DNA from 2 places in the Promicromonospora vindobonensis genome. Region 2 is predicted to be linked to the other one. Evidence: predicted binding sites of a transcription regulator. Region 2 holds the regulator's gene; the other holds the start of a gene.

Region 1 (7,417 bases), 610 kb from region 2:
CACGCCGCCGACCGCGTCGTCGACAACCTGCCCACCGGCGGGCAGCCGGCGCCCGCCGGTGGGCAGGTCGCCGTCGCGACGGTCACGCAGAGCACCGGAGTGCGGCGCGACCACGTGCTGACGCTCGTCGCGTTCGCAGCGGTCGCCGTGACGGCCCTTGCGTTCGACATGGACATCGGCTTCGTCTCGATCACGGCAGCCGTCGTCCTGGCCATGCTGTCCCCGCGGCAGAACAAGGACGCCGTCAAGCAGATCGCGTGGCCCACCGTGCTGCTGGTGGCCGGTGTGAGCACCTACGCGACGGTCTTCACGGAGGCGGGTTCGCCCGAGTACATCGGCCTCTGGGCGGCGGGCCTCGGCATCGTCACCGTCGGCGCGCTCGTGCTCTGCTACGTCGGCGGCGTCGTCTCGGCGTTCGCGTCCTCCACGGCACTGCTGCCCGTGATCATCCCGATTGCGGTGCCGCTGATCGCCACCGGCGGCGTCAGCGCCTGGTCCATGGCAGCGGCCCTCGCCGTCTCGTCGACGATCGTCGACGTCAGCCCTTTCTCGACGAACGGAGCCCTGATGCTCGCCAACCGGCCCGACACGATCTCGGAGCAGGCGTACTACAAGCAGATCCTCGGCTACGCAGGCATCGTCACCCTCGTGGGACCGCTGCTCGTGTGGGCCGTCCTCGTCCTGCCGGGCTGGTGAGTGCCATGACCGGACCGCTGGCCGACGTCGTCGTCGTCGACCTCTCCCGTGCCCTCGCCGGACCGCACGCCACGATGATGCTGGGCGACCTGGGCGCGCGCGTCGTCAAGGTGGAGGTGCCCGACCGGGGCGACGACACCCGGGGCTGGGGCCCGCCGTTCGTCGGGGAGGAGGGCGCGCGCGAGTCGACGTACTTCCTGTCCGCGAACCGGAACAAGGAGTCGATAGCGCTCGACCTCAAGGCCGACGCCGACCGGGCCACCCTCCTGGAGCTCGTCGACCGCGCCGACGTGCTCGTGGAGAACTTCCGGACCGGCGTCCTGGAGCGGCTCGGTCTCGGCGTCGACACGCTGCTCGAGCGCAACCCCCGCCTGATCGTGCTCTCGATCACGGGGTTCGGGCACGACGGCCCCGAGGGCGGCCGCGCCGGGTACGACCAGATCGCCCAGGGCGAGGCCGGCCTGATGTCCCTGACCGGGTCCGGCCCGGACGACCCGCAGCGCGTCGGCGTGCCGATCGGGGACCTGCTCGCGGGGATCTACGGCGCGTACGGCGTGCTCGCGGCGCTGCACGAGCGGCACACCACCGGCGTCGGCCAGGTCGTCCGGACGTCGCTCCTTGCCGCCGTCACCGGCGTGCACGCGTTCCAGGGCACGCGGTGGACCGTCGCGGGGGAGGTGGGGCACGCGCAGGGTAACCACCACCCTTCCATAGCGCCGTACGGCCTGTTCCGCTGCCGTGACGGCGCCGTCCAGATCGCCGTCGGGTCCGAGGTGCTGTGGCAGCGGTTCTGCCGGGCCTTCGGGCTCGACGCCGACGCAGAGGGCATGCGGAGCAACGCCGAGCGGGTGGCCCACCGCGACCAGCTCATCGCGGCGGTCGAGGCGGCCTTCACCGACCTGGATGCGGGCCCGTTGCTGATGCAGCTCGCCGACGCAGGCATACCCGCCGGCCGGGTGCGTACGCTCGACGAGGTGTACGCATGGGAGCAGACGGCGAGCCAAGGCCTGCTCGTGGACGTGCAGCACACCAGCCTCGGCACGGTGACGCTGCCGGGACCGCCGCTGCGGTTCTTCGACCCGTCCGGCGACGAGGTCACCCGGCGGGACCACCAGGCGCCTCCTGTCCTCGACGAGCACGCCGCCCGGATCCGGGCCTGGCTCGACGAGCCGGTGGCGCAGGAGCCGGAGGCGGGCGCATGACCCACCGGTGGTCGGCGCGGGAGCTGCTCGACCTCGTCCTCGACGCGGACAGCTTCGAGTCCTGGGACGAGCCGGTCGACGTCTCCGGGCACCCGGCCGAGTACCGCGCGGTGCTGGCAGCGGCCGCCGAGAAGGCAGGCACCGACGAGTCGGTGCTCACCGGACGCGGCCGCGTCCGCGGGCGCCCCGTCGTGGTCGTCGTCAACGAGTTCAGGTTCCTCGGCGGCTCCATCGGGCGCGCGGCGGCCCAGCGCATCACCGCCGCCGTCCGGCGTGCGACGGCTGAGCGGCTGCCTCTTCTCGCGACGACCGCGTCCGGCGGCACCCGGATGCAGGAGGGCACACCCGCGTTCCTCCGGATGGTCGAGATCTCCCGCGCCGTCATGGACCACCGCTCCGCCGGCCTGCCCTACCTCGTCTACCTGCGGCACCCCACGACCGGGGGCGTGTACGCGTCCTGGGGCTCGCTCGCACACCTCACCGTCGCCGAGCCGGGGGCCCTGATCGGGTTCCTCGGCCCGCGCGTGGTCGAGGCGCTGACCGGCGAGGCGCTGCCGGCCGGCGTGCAGTCGGCCGAGAACCTCGCCGCCAAGGGCGTGCTCGACGGCGTCGTCGCCCCCGAGAACCTGCCCGCACTGGTCGAGCGGGCGCTCGCGGTGCTCGTCGACCCGCCGTCGCCGCCGGCCCTGCCCCGCCGGGGCGGAGAGCCCTCCGGGACGACGTCGGCGTGGGGCTCCGTGCTCCGGACGAGGGCCGCCGACCGGGTAGGGGTGCGTGACCTGCTGCGCTACGGCGCCTCGGGGACCGTGCGGCTGTCCGGCACGGACGAGGGCGAGCGCGACGAGTCGATGCTGGTGGCGCTCACGCGGCTGGACGGCGTGCCGTGCCTCGTCGTCGGCCAGGACCGGACCCGGCAGACCGAGAGCACCCCGATGGGACCAGCCGCGCTGCGCGTGGCGCGACGCGCGATGGGGCTCGCCGAGGAGCTGCGGCTGCCCCTGGTCGCCGTGATCGACACCCCGGGTGCCGAGCTGTCGCAGGACGCCGAGGAGGGCGCGCTCGCCGGCGAGATCGCGCGCTGCATGGCGGCACTGACCCGGCTGACGGTGCCGACCCTGTCGGTCATCCTCGGCCAGGGCTGCGGCGGCGGAGCGCTCGCCCTGCTCCCCGCGCAGGTGGTGATCGCGGCTGAGCACGCATGGCTGTCGCCGCTGCCGCCGGAGGGTGCGAGCGTCATCGTGCACGGCGACACCACGCACGCCGCACAGATGGCGGAGGCGCAGCATGTCCGCGCCGTCGACCTGCTCGCCGAGGGCGCGGTGCAGCGGGTGGTCCCCGAGCACGACGACGACACGGCGCGGGACGTCGCGGTGGCGGTCGCTGCGGAGTGCGCGGCGGTGCTGCGGGATCTGTGAGCGGTGCCGAGCGGTGCCGAGTAGCGGCCAGCGGCGAGCAGCGGCGAGCAGTGGCGAGTGGTGCCGAGTAGCGGCGAGTGGTGCCGAGCGGCGGCGAGCAGCGCTGAGCAGCCGCAGTTGATCAGCGCAGCTCCCGGGTGGCCGCGCCGCCGACTGCAGACCTGGACGCGGACCCGGATACCGACTGCAGACCTGGTTGCTGTTAGAGGCTTGCCAACCGCAACCAAGTCTGCAGTCGTCGGCTGAGCGCGGGCAAAGTCTGCAGTCGGCACTCGTTGACGGAGCGGCCGTCAGGTCGCCCTCGTGATCAGCCTGGTGCTCCTCGTCCGGGTCCACCGCCAAGGGACGCCGCCAACGGCGGACCGACCGGCCGTTCGGCACTTTGCTGGTCTGTTGTGCCGAGGTCGGCAACTTGCTTGAGTCTCGTTGCTGCAGTCGGCACTTGGCATCGAGATCGGTCCAGCGCTGGACCGATCTCGATGCCAAGTGCCGACCTCGGGAACGGGCCTCAGCGAACTGCCGACCTCGCTGCTCAGTGCCGCTGCTTCTCGATGGCCTTGCGGACCTGCTGCGCCAGCGCGAACACGAGCAGCGCGGCGAAGGCGATCGACGCGATCCTCGGCGGCATGACGACCGACAGGCTCGCGCCGCCGAACGAGAAGCCTGAGGCCACCAGGCCGATGATCGCCGCCGTCTTCAGGTGGACCAGGCGGTTGCGGGCATTGACCCACGTGCCCGAGACGGCGGTGGGGATCATCGCGACCAGGGACGTGCCCTTGGCCAGCGCGGGTGCGAAGTCGAACAGGGCGGACAGACCCGGGACGGCGAGCTGGCCGCCCCCGATGCCGAGCAGGCCGGACGCGACCCCCATGACGAGACCCAGCCCGATCATGCCCGCGCCGTCCAGCAGGCTGGGGATGCCCTGGGCGGTGTCGACCGACGGCGGCTCCCCGAAGGCGTCGAGCAGCGAACGCACGATCCCCGCGACGAGCACCCCGACGAACAGCCAGCGCAGCAGGGTCTCGGGAACGCGGGCGAGCAGCCGCGCGCCGACCACCGCACCCACCACGGCGCCGACCACGAGCAGCCCGGCAGCGACCAGGTCGACGGCATCGTGCGTCAGGTACGGGATGGAACCAACGATCGCCGCCGGCAGGATCGCCGCGAGCGAGTAGGCGCTGGCCCGGCGCTGAGTGAGGCCGCCGAGCGAGGTCAGGAGCGGCACCATCACGATGCCGCCGCCGAGGCCGAACAGACCGGAGAACGCCCCGCCGACGATGCCGACGAGGACGGCGCGCGAGGGTGTCAGGGAGGCGTCAGTCTGCTCGGTCACCCCGCGATGATCTCAGGTGCGCGGCGACGGCCCGTGCACAGCTCATCGAGTCGGTGCGGGTGGTGTCGACCTCGAGGTCGTAGGCGACGCCCTGGTGGACGACGTCGGCCTGCTGCGCGGCCATGCCCGCGACGCGGTCGCCCCGCACCGCCTCGCGTTCCCCGGCGACCGCTGCGTCGCAGCGCACGCCGACCCAGAGCGTCGGCACGTCGCCAAGGGCGTCCAGCCAGCGCCGCTGCGAGGCGGCACCCCCGAGAAACACGTCGTCGACCACGAGGTGCGCGCCCGCGCGGGCCATCGCGACCAGCCCGGTGATCCAGGCGTCCTGCACCGCCATGAACTCCTGGCCGACGGCGACCCCGCCGTCGTCCGCGAACCCGATGCCGTCGCCGCCGGCCGTCAGGCGGGCCGGCATCGCGTCGACGAGGGTGTCGATGCTGAGCGAGAGCCAGGCGTCGGGGAGGACGGCCTGGAGGCCTCGTGCGATCGCGGACTTGCCGGAGCTCGAACCGCCGTTGAGAACGATGACCTGGGTGTTCATGCGGCCAACGGTACGAGTGTGGGTGGTGCGCGCTACAGTGGATTCAAGGTTGAGTGGAATAGACTCAACTTTGACCCCGTTTTATCTGGTACACACTTCAGCATCCCTGGGAGGCCTCATGGACACCAAGTTCACGACCATGTCGCAGCAGGCGATCGGCGACGCGATCCAGTCGGCGTCGGCAGCCGGCAACCCGCAGCTCGAGCCGGTCCACCTGCTCGCGTCACTGCTCCAGCAGGAGCGCGGTGTCGCGACCGGGCTGCTCGACGCGGTCGGGGCGAACGCGCAGGCCATCGGCCAGCAGGTGCGCGCGGCCCTGGTCGCGCTGCCCCAGGCCAGCGGGGCGAGCACCGCCCAGCCGAGCGCGAGCCGTGCCATGGCGACGGTCCTGGACCTGGCGTCGAAGGAGGCGCAGGGGCTCGGCGACGAGTACGTCTCCACGGAGCACCTGCTCATCGCCATCGCGGCCGGCCGGTCGTCCGCCGCGCAGACCCTGTCCGACGCAGGGGCCACCGCCGACGCCCTGCGCGCGGCGCTGCCTGCCGTCCGGGGATCCGGCCGGGTCACGAGCCCCAACCCGGAGGGCACGTACAAGGCGCTCGAGCAGTACGGCACGGACCTGACGCAGCGGGCCAGGGACGGCAAGCTGGATCCGGTGATCGGCCGCGACTCCGAGATCCGGCGCGTGATCCAGGTGCTGAGCCGCCGCACCAAGAACAATCCCGTGCTCATCGGGGAGCCGGGGGTCGGCAAGACCGCCGTCGTCGAGGGGCTCGCCCAGCGGGTCGTCGCCGGCGACGTCCCCGAGTCCCTCAAGGGCAAGCGCCTGGTCGCGCTGGACCTGGCCTCGATGGTGGCGGGCGCGAAGTACCGCGGTGAGTTCGAGGAACGTCTCAAGGCGGTCCTCGAGGAGATCACCGCGTCGGACGGCGAGGTGGTCACCTTCATCGACGAGCTGCACACGGTGGTCGGCGCGGGAGCGGGCGGCGAGGGTGCCATGGACGCAGGCAACATGCTCAAGCCCATGCTCGCGCGTGGTGAGCTGCGCATGGTGGGCGCCACCACGCTCGACGAGTACCGCGAGCACATCGAGAAGGACCCCGCTCTGGAGCGCCGGTTCCAGCAGGTCTTCGTGGGCGAGCCGTCGGTCGAGGACACGGTGGCGATCCTGCGCGGGCTCAAGGAGCGCTACGAGGCGCACCACAAGGTGACCATCGCCGACTCGGCGCTCGTCGCCGCCGCCTCGCTCTCCGACCGGTACATCTCCGGGCGGCAGCTCCCCGACAAGGCGATCGACCTGGTCGACGAGGCCGCGTCGCGCCTGCGTATGGAGCTCGACTCCTCCCCGGTGGAGATCGACGAGCTCCAGCGCGCGGTCACGCGGCTGGAGATGGAAGAGGTGGTGCTGTCCGAGTCGGAGGATGCCGCCTCCGCGGAGCGTCTGCAGCGGCTGCGGGCCGACCTCGCGGACCGGCGCGAGGCGCTGGCCGCGCTCACCGCACGCTGGGAGTCCGAGAAGGCCGGGCACAATCGCGTCGGTGACCTGCGCGCACGCCTCGACGGGCTCCGCACCGACGCGGAGCGCAAGCTGCGCGAGGGGGACCTCGAGGGCGCCGCGCGCATCCAGTACGGCGACATCCCGGTGGTCGAGAAGGAGCTCGTGGCCGCGGAGGAGGCGGAGGCCGGCTCGGAGGACGATCTGCAGGGGACCGGCCCTGAGCACGCCGAGCCGCCGATGATCGCCGACAAGGTGGGCGCGGACGAGATCGCCGAGGTGGTGGCCGCGTGGACCGGCATCCCGGCCGGCCGGCTGCTGCAGGGCGAGTCCGAGAAGCTCCTGCACATGGAGGAGGTCCTCGGGGAACGCCTCATCGGGCAGCGGACCGCTGTCGCCGCTGTGTCCGACGCCGTACGCCGTTCGAGGGCAGGCGTCTCGGACCCCGACCGGCCCACCGGCTCGTTCCTGTTCCTCGGCCCCACCGGCGTCGGCAAGACCGAGCTCGCCAAGGCACTGGCGGACTTCCTGTTCGACGACGAGCGCGCCATGGTGCGCATCGACATGTCCGAGTACGGCGAGAAGCATTCGGTCAGCCGGCTCGTCGGTGCACCTCCCGGTTACGTCGGGTACGAGGAGGGCGGCCAGCTCACGGAGGCCGTGCGGCGTCGGCCCTACTCGGTGGTGCTGCTGGACGAGGTGGAGAAGGCACACCCCGAGGTCTTCGACGTCCTG
Region 2 (7,417 bases):
ACCCGGGGAGCGGCGTGCAGCGCCAGACGTTCGACGAATCCCCGGGGGTGCAGGACAGCTCGTGCTGCCAGGCGGTGGGCCTCACGCCTTCGGGCAACGTCACCTCGACCGACCAGCCGGCGGGCACCGCCCGGTCACCCGTGCTGGTGACCCGGATGGGGAGCGCGGCAACACCGGGACTCGCGAGCGAGACATCGTCGCTCGCCGCGGACAGCTCGGGTCCGAACGGCGCCACCGTGCGGCCCGGAAGGTTGGTCGTGCGGCGCTCCACGCCGTCGGCCCAGACCGCGGTTCCGACCGGGTAGTCGCCGCCGGAGTTGGCCTGCACGGTCACGTCGACGTGGTGGTGCTGGCCCGGAGCTACCTCGCCGAGCGAGCAGTGCAGCACGTTCGCCTGCTCCGTCGGCGTGCAGGCGGCCGGTCCGTCGTCCGGAATCTGCCCCACGGTGGCAGGTGCGCTGGGCGACGAGCTCGGCGTGGCCTGTGTCTCGCCGTCGGAGGCGGCGCCGGCTTCGGTGCTGCCGTCGACGTCGGACCGTGGCTCGCTCGTGCCTGCCGTGCCCGGGCCTGCTCCGGTGGCAGCGGCAGGCGGGGTAGCACCCGCCTCCGTACCCTCGGTCGGCTCCACCGAGCCGGCCAGCCGGCCGCCGACACCCGTGCCGAACGGCCCGTCCGGCCGCGTCACGGTGAGTCCGGTGGGGAGCGTGATCTCCAGCTGCGTACCCGTCGTCGGGGTGTCGCCGGTGTTCTTGACGGTGAGTGCAAGCTGCTGGGGCTGCCGTGCGGCCAGCGGCTTCGAGGTGTCCGCGTACTCGACGACGAGGTACGTGCTCGTGGTCTCGCCGGGCTCGATGTCGGTCGGCAGGACCGGCTTGCCGTTGATGTCCTCCACGCCCGGCAGCTCCCGACCGTCCGGCGTCGTGATCACCTTGTCCGCGAGCACCGGCTCCGCGTCGGCCGGCGCGGTGATCTGCAGCGCCGCGACCATGGTGACGGCGGCGACGGCCAGCGCTCCGGCCGCCATGCTGCCGCCCGAAGCGGCCGCAGCGGCGGATGCGACCGCACCGGCGGTCGCTGAGACGGCACCGGCGGTGGCCGAGACCGCTGACGACACCGCGCCAGAGAACGTGCCGGTCGAGGCAGCGCCCACCGTCGCGGTAGCCGTCGGCGCACTGGTGGCCGCGGCGCCCGCCTTGGCCGCGGCGAACAGGCCGCCGATCGGCGCACCGGCCCCGACGAGGGCGAGGCCGCCCGCACCGAGCACCAGCGGGGCGATGACGGTCTTCATGCCGTGCGCGACGTCGTGCAGCTCGAGCACGAGGGCGCTGCAGGTACCGCAGGTCGCGAGGTGCTCGTCGATCTTCGCGGTCTCCCGCTTGGACAGGCTGTCACGCACGTAGCCGCCGAGCAGGGGGTTCACCGTGCGGCAGGTGTCCGACGGCGCGTGCGTCAGGTGCTGCTGCAGGTACCCGGCTCGCAGGGCCTCCTTGGCCCGGTAGAGCAGGGCGGAGACACCGTTGGGGCTGAGCCCCAGCACCGGCGCGACCTGCGCAGGCTTCAGGTCGTCGACCAGGACGTACCAGAGCACCTCGCGCCACCGCTCGGGGAGGTCGAAGTAGGCCTTGGAGACCACGCTGCGCTCGAAGCCGGCGAGCGCCGGGTCCTCCTCCGACGCGACCCGGCCGAGCACCGACTCGATCTCGTCGTCCGTGCTGGGGCGGGTGCGCGCAGCGCCGCGGGACACGTCGAACGACCGGTGGCGCACCACGGTGTACAGGTACGGACGGAACCCGGTGTCGGGCCCGGCGCCACGACGGAGCATCTCGAACAGCTTGCTGAAGGCGTCCGCGACGACATCGTCGGCGTCCGCTGGTGAGACGTACTGCCGCGCGAGCGCTCGTGCTGCCCCTGCGTGGCGCTCGTAGAGCACGCCAAAAGCGTCGCGGTCACCTGATCTGACCTGCAGGATCAGTTCCGCGTCGCTTGGGGTTCCCCCCGTGCTGCTCTCGGCTTGCTTCACGTCTACCCAGACTCTCGGCCGTGTCCTGCCAAAGACTATAGAGCCACACCGCGATTCTAGGGGCTGAAAAAAACATTTCCTGGGTGACCGTCGGGTGAAGTGCGGTACACCACCCCTGAAGGTGCGTCATGATTGATCCCCGTGAGGGTTCCTTCATCATGAGCGAGTCACAGCAGGAGGCGCGGGTGCGTGTGCATGACCTGCGTGAGCGGTGGCGCGCTACCAGTCTGGCGTCCGTCTGGATCCGGCCGAACGACTGGGAGCACCCAGCCGCGGAAGCGCTTGCCGAAGCACTGGCAGAGGGCCGTGGAGTGATCGCGCCCGCAGAACGTCTGGGAGCTGCCCGGGCGGACGTGGGCGCGGGCATCACCGAGGCGCTGGACGACGTGGCGTGCCTCTACGCCGCGTTCGGCCGCCCTACCGACGTGGGGGCGTTGCGCGCAGCGGCGATCGGCTGGGTCGGCGCACGCGAGCGCGTCCCGTACCAGGTGGCCACGCACGATCCGTCGACCGGCCTACCGACGGGCGAGTACCTGGGCGAGCGGTTGCGCGAGACCTACGGCACGGCGCAGCGCAGCGGTACGACCGCTGGAGCCTCCCACTGCCTGCTCGTGCTCGACGTCGGCCTCGACAGCCTCGACACGTGGCAACGGCTCGCGCGCTCCGCGGCGATCGGCCGCACCCTGCACCAGGTCTTCGGCGAGGGCCATCCAATGGCCGCTGTCGACGACGGCACCTTCGTGGTGCTGTGCGAGCGCGGCCCGACGACCGCGGAGCTGGGCCAGTCGCTGCGCCGCGTCGTGGAGCGCAACGCCGAGGTGCTCGGCCTCACCACAGAGGTACGCAGGCCGACCCGGGTATGGGTGGAACGCCTGCCCGGCACGCACGACGACGCGCTGTTGCTGCTCGACCACCTGGCTCGCTGAGGTTTCCGAACCCGCTGAGGCCTCCGAACTCACCCAGCAAGAGCGCCTGCTCAACGTCGAGCAGGCGCTCTGCTTCGTACCGGGCCGGTCAGCCCTCCAGGACGGGCTTCCGGAAAAAGTCCCGTCAACCCTCCTGGAAGGTGAGGCAGTCGGCGTGCCCCGGGTCGTCCGGACCCGCACCCACCCGGATCGACGGGGCGCTGCACTCCAGGTTGTCGTTGTGCGTGCACTCACCGCGCTGGCAGGCACCGACGTGGGCGATGACCTTTTCGAGACCGCCCTTGGTGCTCAGCGGGATGAACGTGGCGCAGGAGGCGTCGCCCCTGTGCCCGGCGATGGTCACGGCGCCTGCGTGGCAGCCGTGGTCGTGGTTGTAGCCGCATCCGTCGATCGAGCACTCGGCTACCTCGGGCATTTCCATCAGCGTGCTCATGGCTCACTCCTCGCGTGGTGCGCTGAGACATCTCCGATAGGCCGATCCTATTCCGGAAATGCAGAACCCGTAGAGCAAGGAATGCCTTACCTATTCTGCCCGTATTTCTCGATTAACGAAAGAATTGCGTTGCCGAAATTACGGTCCGCAGCGAGGACGCTCAACCCTCGCGGCGCGGAGACGGCCGCCAGAGCACTACCGCGCCGCCGCCGACGGCGCGGTGCTCGAGGTCGACCCGCATCGCCGTGCTGCGAACCCGCTGCCCGCGCTGCACCACTACGACGTCGCCGGCGTCCGGGCCGGCAGCGAACACGCGGCCTTCCTCCTGGACCCGCATCAGCAGGTCACTCAGGCGCTCCTCCAACACCGAGACGTGCGCCTCCAGGTCGAGGATGCGCTTGATCCCTGCGAGGTTGATGCCCTCGACCTGCGCGAGCCGCTGCACCTGGAGCAGACGCGCCACGTCCCGGCGCGAGTACCGGCGGCCCCTGCCGCGGGTGCGCCGGGGCACCACCAGGCCGAGGCGGTCGTACTGCCGCAGCGTCTGCGGGTGCATGCCCGCGAGGCTGGCGGCCTTGGAGACGGTGAGCACGGGTGCGTCGTCGTCAACCATGCACTCCTCCCCCTGTCTCGTTCGCTCTGCTTATACGTGCGGGCAGGCTAACCGACCTCGGCGCGGTGGGACATATGCCCCACCGCGCCGACAGTCATTCCGCCGCCCGTTCGGCCAGCCCTGCGCGTACGTCCTCGCCGTCGCTCTCTGCGGCAAACGTCTCGAGCGCCTGTCTCGCCTTCTTGCTGAGCTTTTGCGGGACGACCACCTGAACGCTCACGAGCAGGTCGCCGTTCGCGGTCGCCGTCTGCACACCACGCCCCTTGACGCGGAGCACTCTGCCCGACGGTGTCCCAGCGGGCACCTTCAGCCGTACGGTCGCACCGTCGAGGGTCGGCACCTTCAGGGTGGTGCCGAGGGCTGCCTCCGCGAACGTGACGGGCACGGTCATGCGCAGGTCGAGCCCGTCCAGCGTCCAGACCGGATGGGGCGCCACGTGCACGGTGACCACCAGGTCGCCTGGCGTGCCCCCGCCGACACCCGGCTTGCCCTTGCCACGGAGACGAAGCTTCTTGCCGTCGTTGATGCCCGCAGGGACCCGGGCCGTGATGGTGCGGCCGTTGACCTCCAGCTCGGCGGTCGTGCCCTCCACCGCCGCGCGGAACGGCAGGGTGACCTGCGCGACGATGTCGGCGCCCTGGGTCGGCGCGGTGAACCCCGTGGGGCCCGCCGAACCGTAGCCGGGCCTTGCTCCACCGAACATGGAGCCGAGGATGTCCTCGAAGCCCGGCCCCGCGTTCCCGCCCTGCGTGTAACGGACACGTGGTCCGCCCCGCCCGGCCGCCCCCTGGCCGCCACCGAACATGGCGCCCATGATGTCCTCGAAGCCGCCCGCACCGGCGCCGCCGGGGCCCGCGGAGAAGCGTGCGCCACCCGCCATGGCACGCACGGCGTCGTACTGGCGGCGCTGCTCCGGGTCGGACAGCACCGCGTAGGCCTCGCCGATCTCCTTGAACCTGGTCTCAGCAGACGCGTTGCCCTGGTTCTGGTCGGGGTGATACTGGCGCGCCAGCTTGCGGTAGGCCTTCTTGATGGCCGCGTCGTCGGCGTCCTTCGGCACGCCCAGCACGGCGTAGAAGTCCTTCTCCATCCAGTCCTGACCGGTCATGGCACCTCCTTCCGCGTCGATTACCGGTGGCCGAGCTCGTCGAGGCCTGGGCCTCGACGAGCTCGGCCACCGGGAGATCACTCCGGTCCGACGACGCCCACTCGTGCCGCCCGGACCACCTTGTCGCCGATCTTGTAGCCCGGCTCCACCACGAGGTTCACCGTGGCGGACGTCGCGTCAGCGGAGGTCGAGTGCATGAGGGCCTCGTGCAGGTTGGGGTCGAACTCCTCCCCCACCTTGCCGAACCGCTCGACGCCGAACTTCTGCAGGTTCTGGTCGAGCTTCTCCGCGATCGCCGCCATGGCGCCGCTCAGCTCACCGTGCTGCTTGGCGCGCTCGATGTCGTCGAGAACGGGCAGCAGCGCCGCCAGCACGTCCTGCACGCCGCGGTTCCGTGCCGCCTCCTGGTCGCGCAGCGCACGGTTGCGGTAGTTCGTGAAGCTGGCTCGCTCACGCTGCAGCGCGTCGAGGTGCTCAGCGGCCTCGGCCTGAGCCTTGAGCACGGCCGCAGCCTCGGCCGCGTCACCGGACGGCTCGAAGTCGAGCCCCTCCAGCGGGTCGCCGGAGGCCTGCTGCTCGGCCTCTGCGGACTCGGCCGCCGAGGCTGCCTCGTCCGTCGACGCGGGCTCGCCCGCTGCGTCGTCCGACGCGACAGGCTCGGCCGGCCGGCTCTGCTCGCCGGAGTTGTTCACCTTGCGCTTGTCCCTGAACTGGAAGGGGTGCTCCCCCGAGCCATCCGGCTCAGGGGTTCCCTGCGGGTTCTCTTCGGTCACTTGCGCTCGTCCTCATCGTCCACGATCTCGGCGTCGACGACGTCCTCCTCAGGAGCCGACTGAGCGTTCGCCGTCTGCGGGCCGCCGTCTGCACCCTGCGCCGCAGGCTGCTCGGCGGAGTACAGCGCCTCGCCGATCTTCTGCGACGACGCGCCGAGCTTCTCGTACGAGGTCTTCACGGCCTCGGCGTCCTCGCCCTCGAGCGCGGACTTCACCGCGGCGATGTCCGCCTCGACCTCGGTGACGACCTCGGCCGGGAGCTTGTCGCGGTTGTCCGCGATCTGCTTCTCCATGGAGTACGCGAAGGTCTCCGCCTGGTTGCGGGTGTCCGCGTCCTCGCGACGCTTCTTGTCCTCCTCGGCGTGCGTCTCGGCGTCCTTGACCATGCGGTCGATGTCCTCCTTGGGGAGGGCCGAACCGCCGGTGATCTTCATCGACTGCTCCATGCCCGTGCCGCGGTCCTTTGCGGACACGTGCACGATGCCGTTCGCGTCGATGTCGAACGTGACCTCGATCTGCGGCACGCCGCGCGGGGCCGGTGCGATACCGGTGAGCTCGAAGACGCCCAGCGGCTTGTTGTCACGCGTGAACTCGCGCTCGCCCTGGAACACCTGGATCGCCACGGACGGCTGGTTGTCGTCGGCCGTGGAGAAGACCTCGCTGCGCTTGGTCGGGATGGCCGTGTTGCGCTCGATGAGCTTGGTCATCACGCCACCCTTGGTCTCGATGCCGAGGGACAGCGGAGTGACGTCGATCAGCAGGACGTCCTTGCGGTCGCCGGAGATGACGCCGGCCTGGAGGGCTGCACCGACGGCGACGACCTCGTCCGGGTTCACGCCCTTGTTCGGCTCGCGGCCGCCCGTGAGCTCCTTGATGACCTCGGTCACGGCGGGCATCCGGGTGGAGCCACCCACGAGCACGACGTGGTCGATGTCGGAGACCGAGATGCCCGCGTCGCGGATGACCGCGTGGAACGGGGCCTTGGTGCGGTCGATGAGGTCCTGGGTCATCTGCTGGAACTGAGCGCGTGTGAGCTTCTCGTCCAGGTGGATGGGGCCGTTCTCGCTCATCGAGAGGTACTGCATCGAGATGTTGGTGCTCGTCGCGGACGAGAGCTCCTTCTTGGCCTGCTCCGAGGCCTCGCGGAGGCGCTGCAGCGCGATCTTGTCCTTCGACAGGTCGACACCGGAGGAGTTCTTCACCTGCTTGATGAGGTGCTCGACGACGCGGAAGTCCCAGTCGTCGCCGCCGAGCCGGTTGTCACCGGACGTGGCGCGCACCTGGATGGTCGAGAAGTCGTCCTCGTCCTTGCCCACCTCGAGCAGGGAGACGTCGAACGTGCCACCACCCAGGTCGAAGACCAGGATGAGCTCGTCCTCCTTGCCCTTGTCGAGGCCGTAGGCGAGGGCGGCGGCGGTGGGCTCGTTGACGATGCGCTTGACGTCGAGGCCGGCGATCTGGCCGGCGTCCTTCGTGGCCTGGCGCTCGGCGTCGTTGAAGTACGCGGGGACCGTGATCACGGCCTCCGTGACGGGCTCGCCCAG

The links. The regulator HspR, encoded in region 2, represses chaperone genes until heat shock. The targets are predictions, from matches to a motif close to AAGTTGAGTCNNNNNGACTCAACTT.
Region 1: a site for HspR is predicted at 5,234-5,258, ahead of clpB (ATP-dependent chaperone ClpB). Genes of this name have one in related genera too.

The regions. Positions count from the first base shown of each region.
Region 1 covers NZ_JBHUOG010000001.1:2,661,714-2,669,130, forward strand. Annotated here, with positions in the region: gene ACFS27_RS11980 (SLC13 family permease) at 1-696, shown strand, start outside; gene ACFS27_RS11985 (CaiB/BaiF CoA transferase family protein) at 702-1,898, shown strand; gene ACFS27_RS11990 (carboxyl transferase domain-containing protein) at 1,895-3,313, shown strand; gene ACFS27_RS11995 (sulfite exporter TauE/SafE family protein) at 3,846-4,646, opposite strand; gene cpt (chloramphenicol phosphotransferase CPT) at 4,630-5,187, opposite strand; gene clpB (ATP-dependent chaperone ClpB) at 5,306-7,417, shown strand, end outside.
Region 2 covers NZ_JBHUOG010000001.1:2,054,078-2,061,494, forward strand. Annotated here, with positions in the region: gene ACFS27_RS09340 (sigma-70 family RNA polymerase sigma factor) at 1-1,930, opposite strand, end outside; gene ACFS27_RS09345 (hypothetical protein) at 2,149-2,946, shown strand; gene ACFS27_RS09350 (DUF1540 domain-containing protein) at 3,071-3,379, opposite strand; gene ACFS27_RS09355 (heat shock protein transcriptional repressor HspR) at 3,540-3,992, opposite strand; gene ACFS27_RS09360 (DnaJ C-terminal domain-containing protein) at 4,087-5,100, opposite strand; gene grpE (nucleotide exchange factor GrpE) at 5,178-5,873, opposite strand; gene dnaK (molecular chaperone DnaK) at 5,870-7,417, opposite strand, start outside.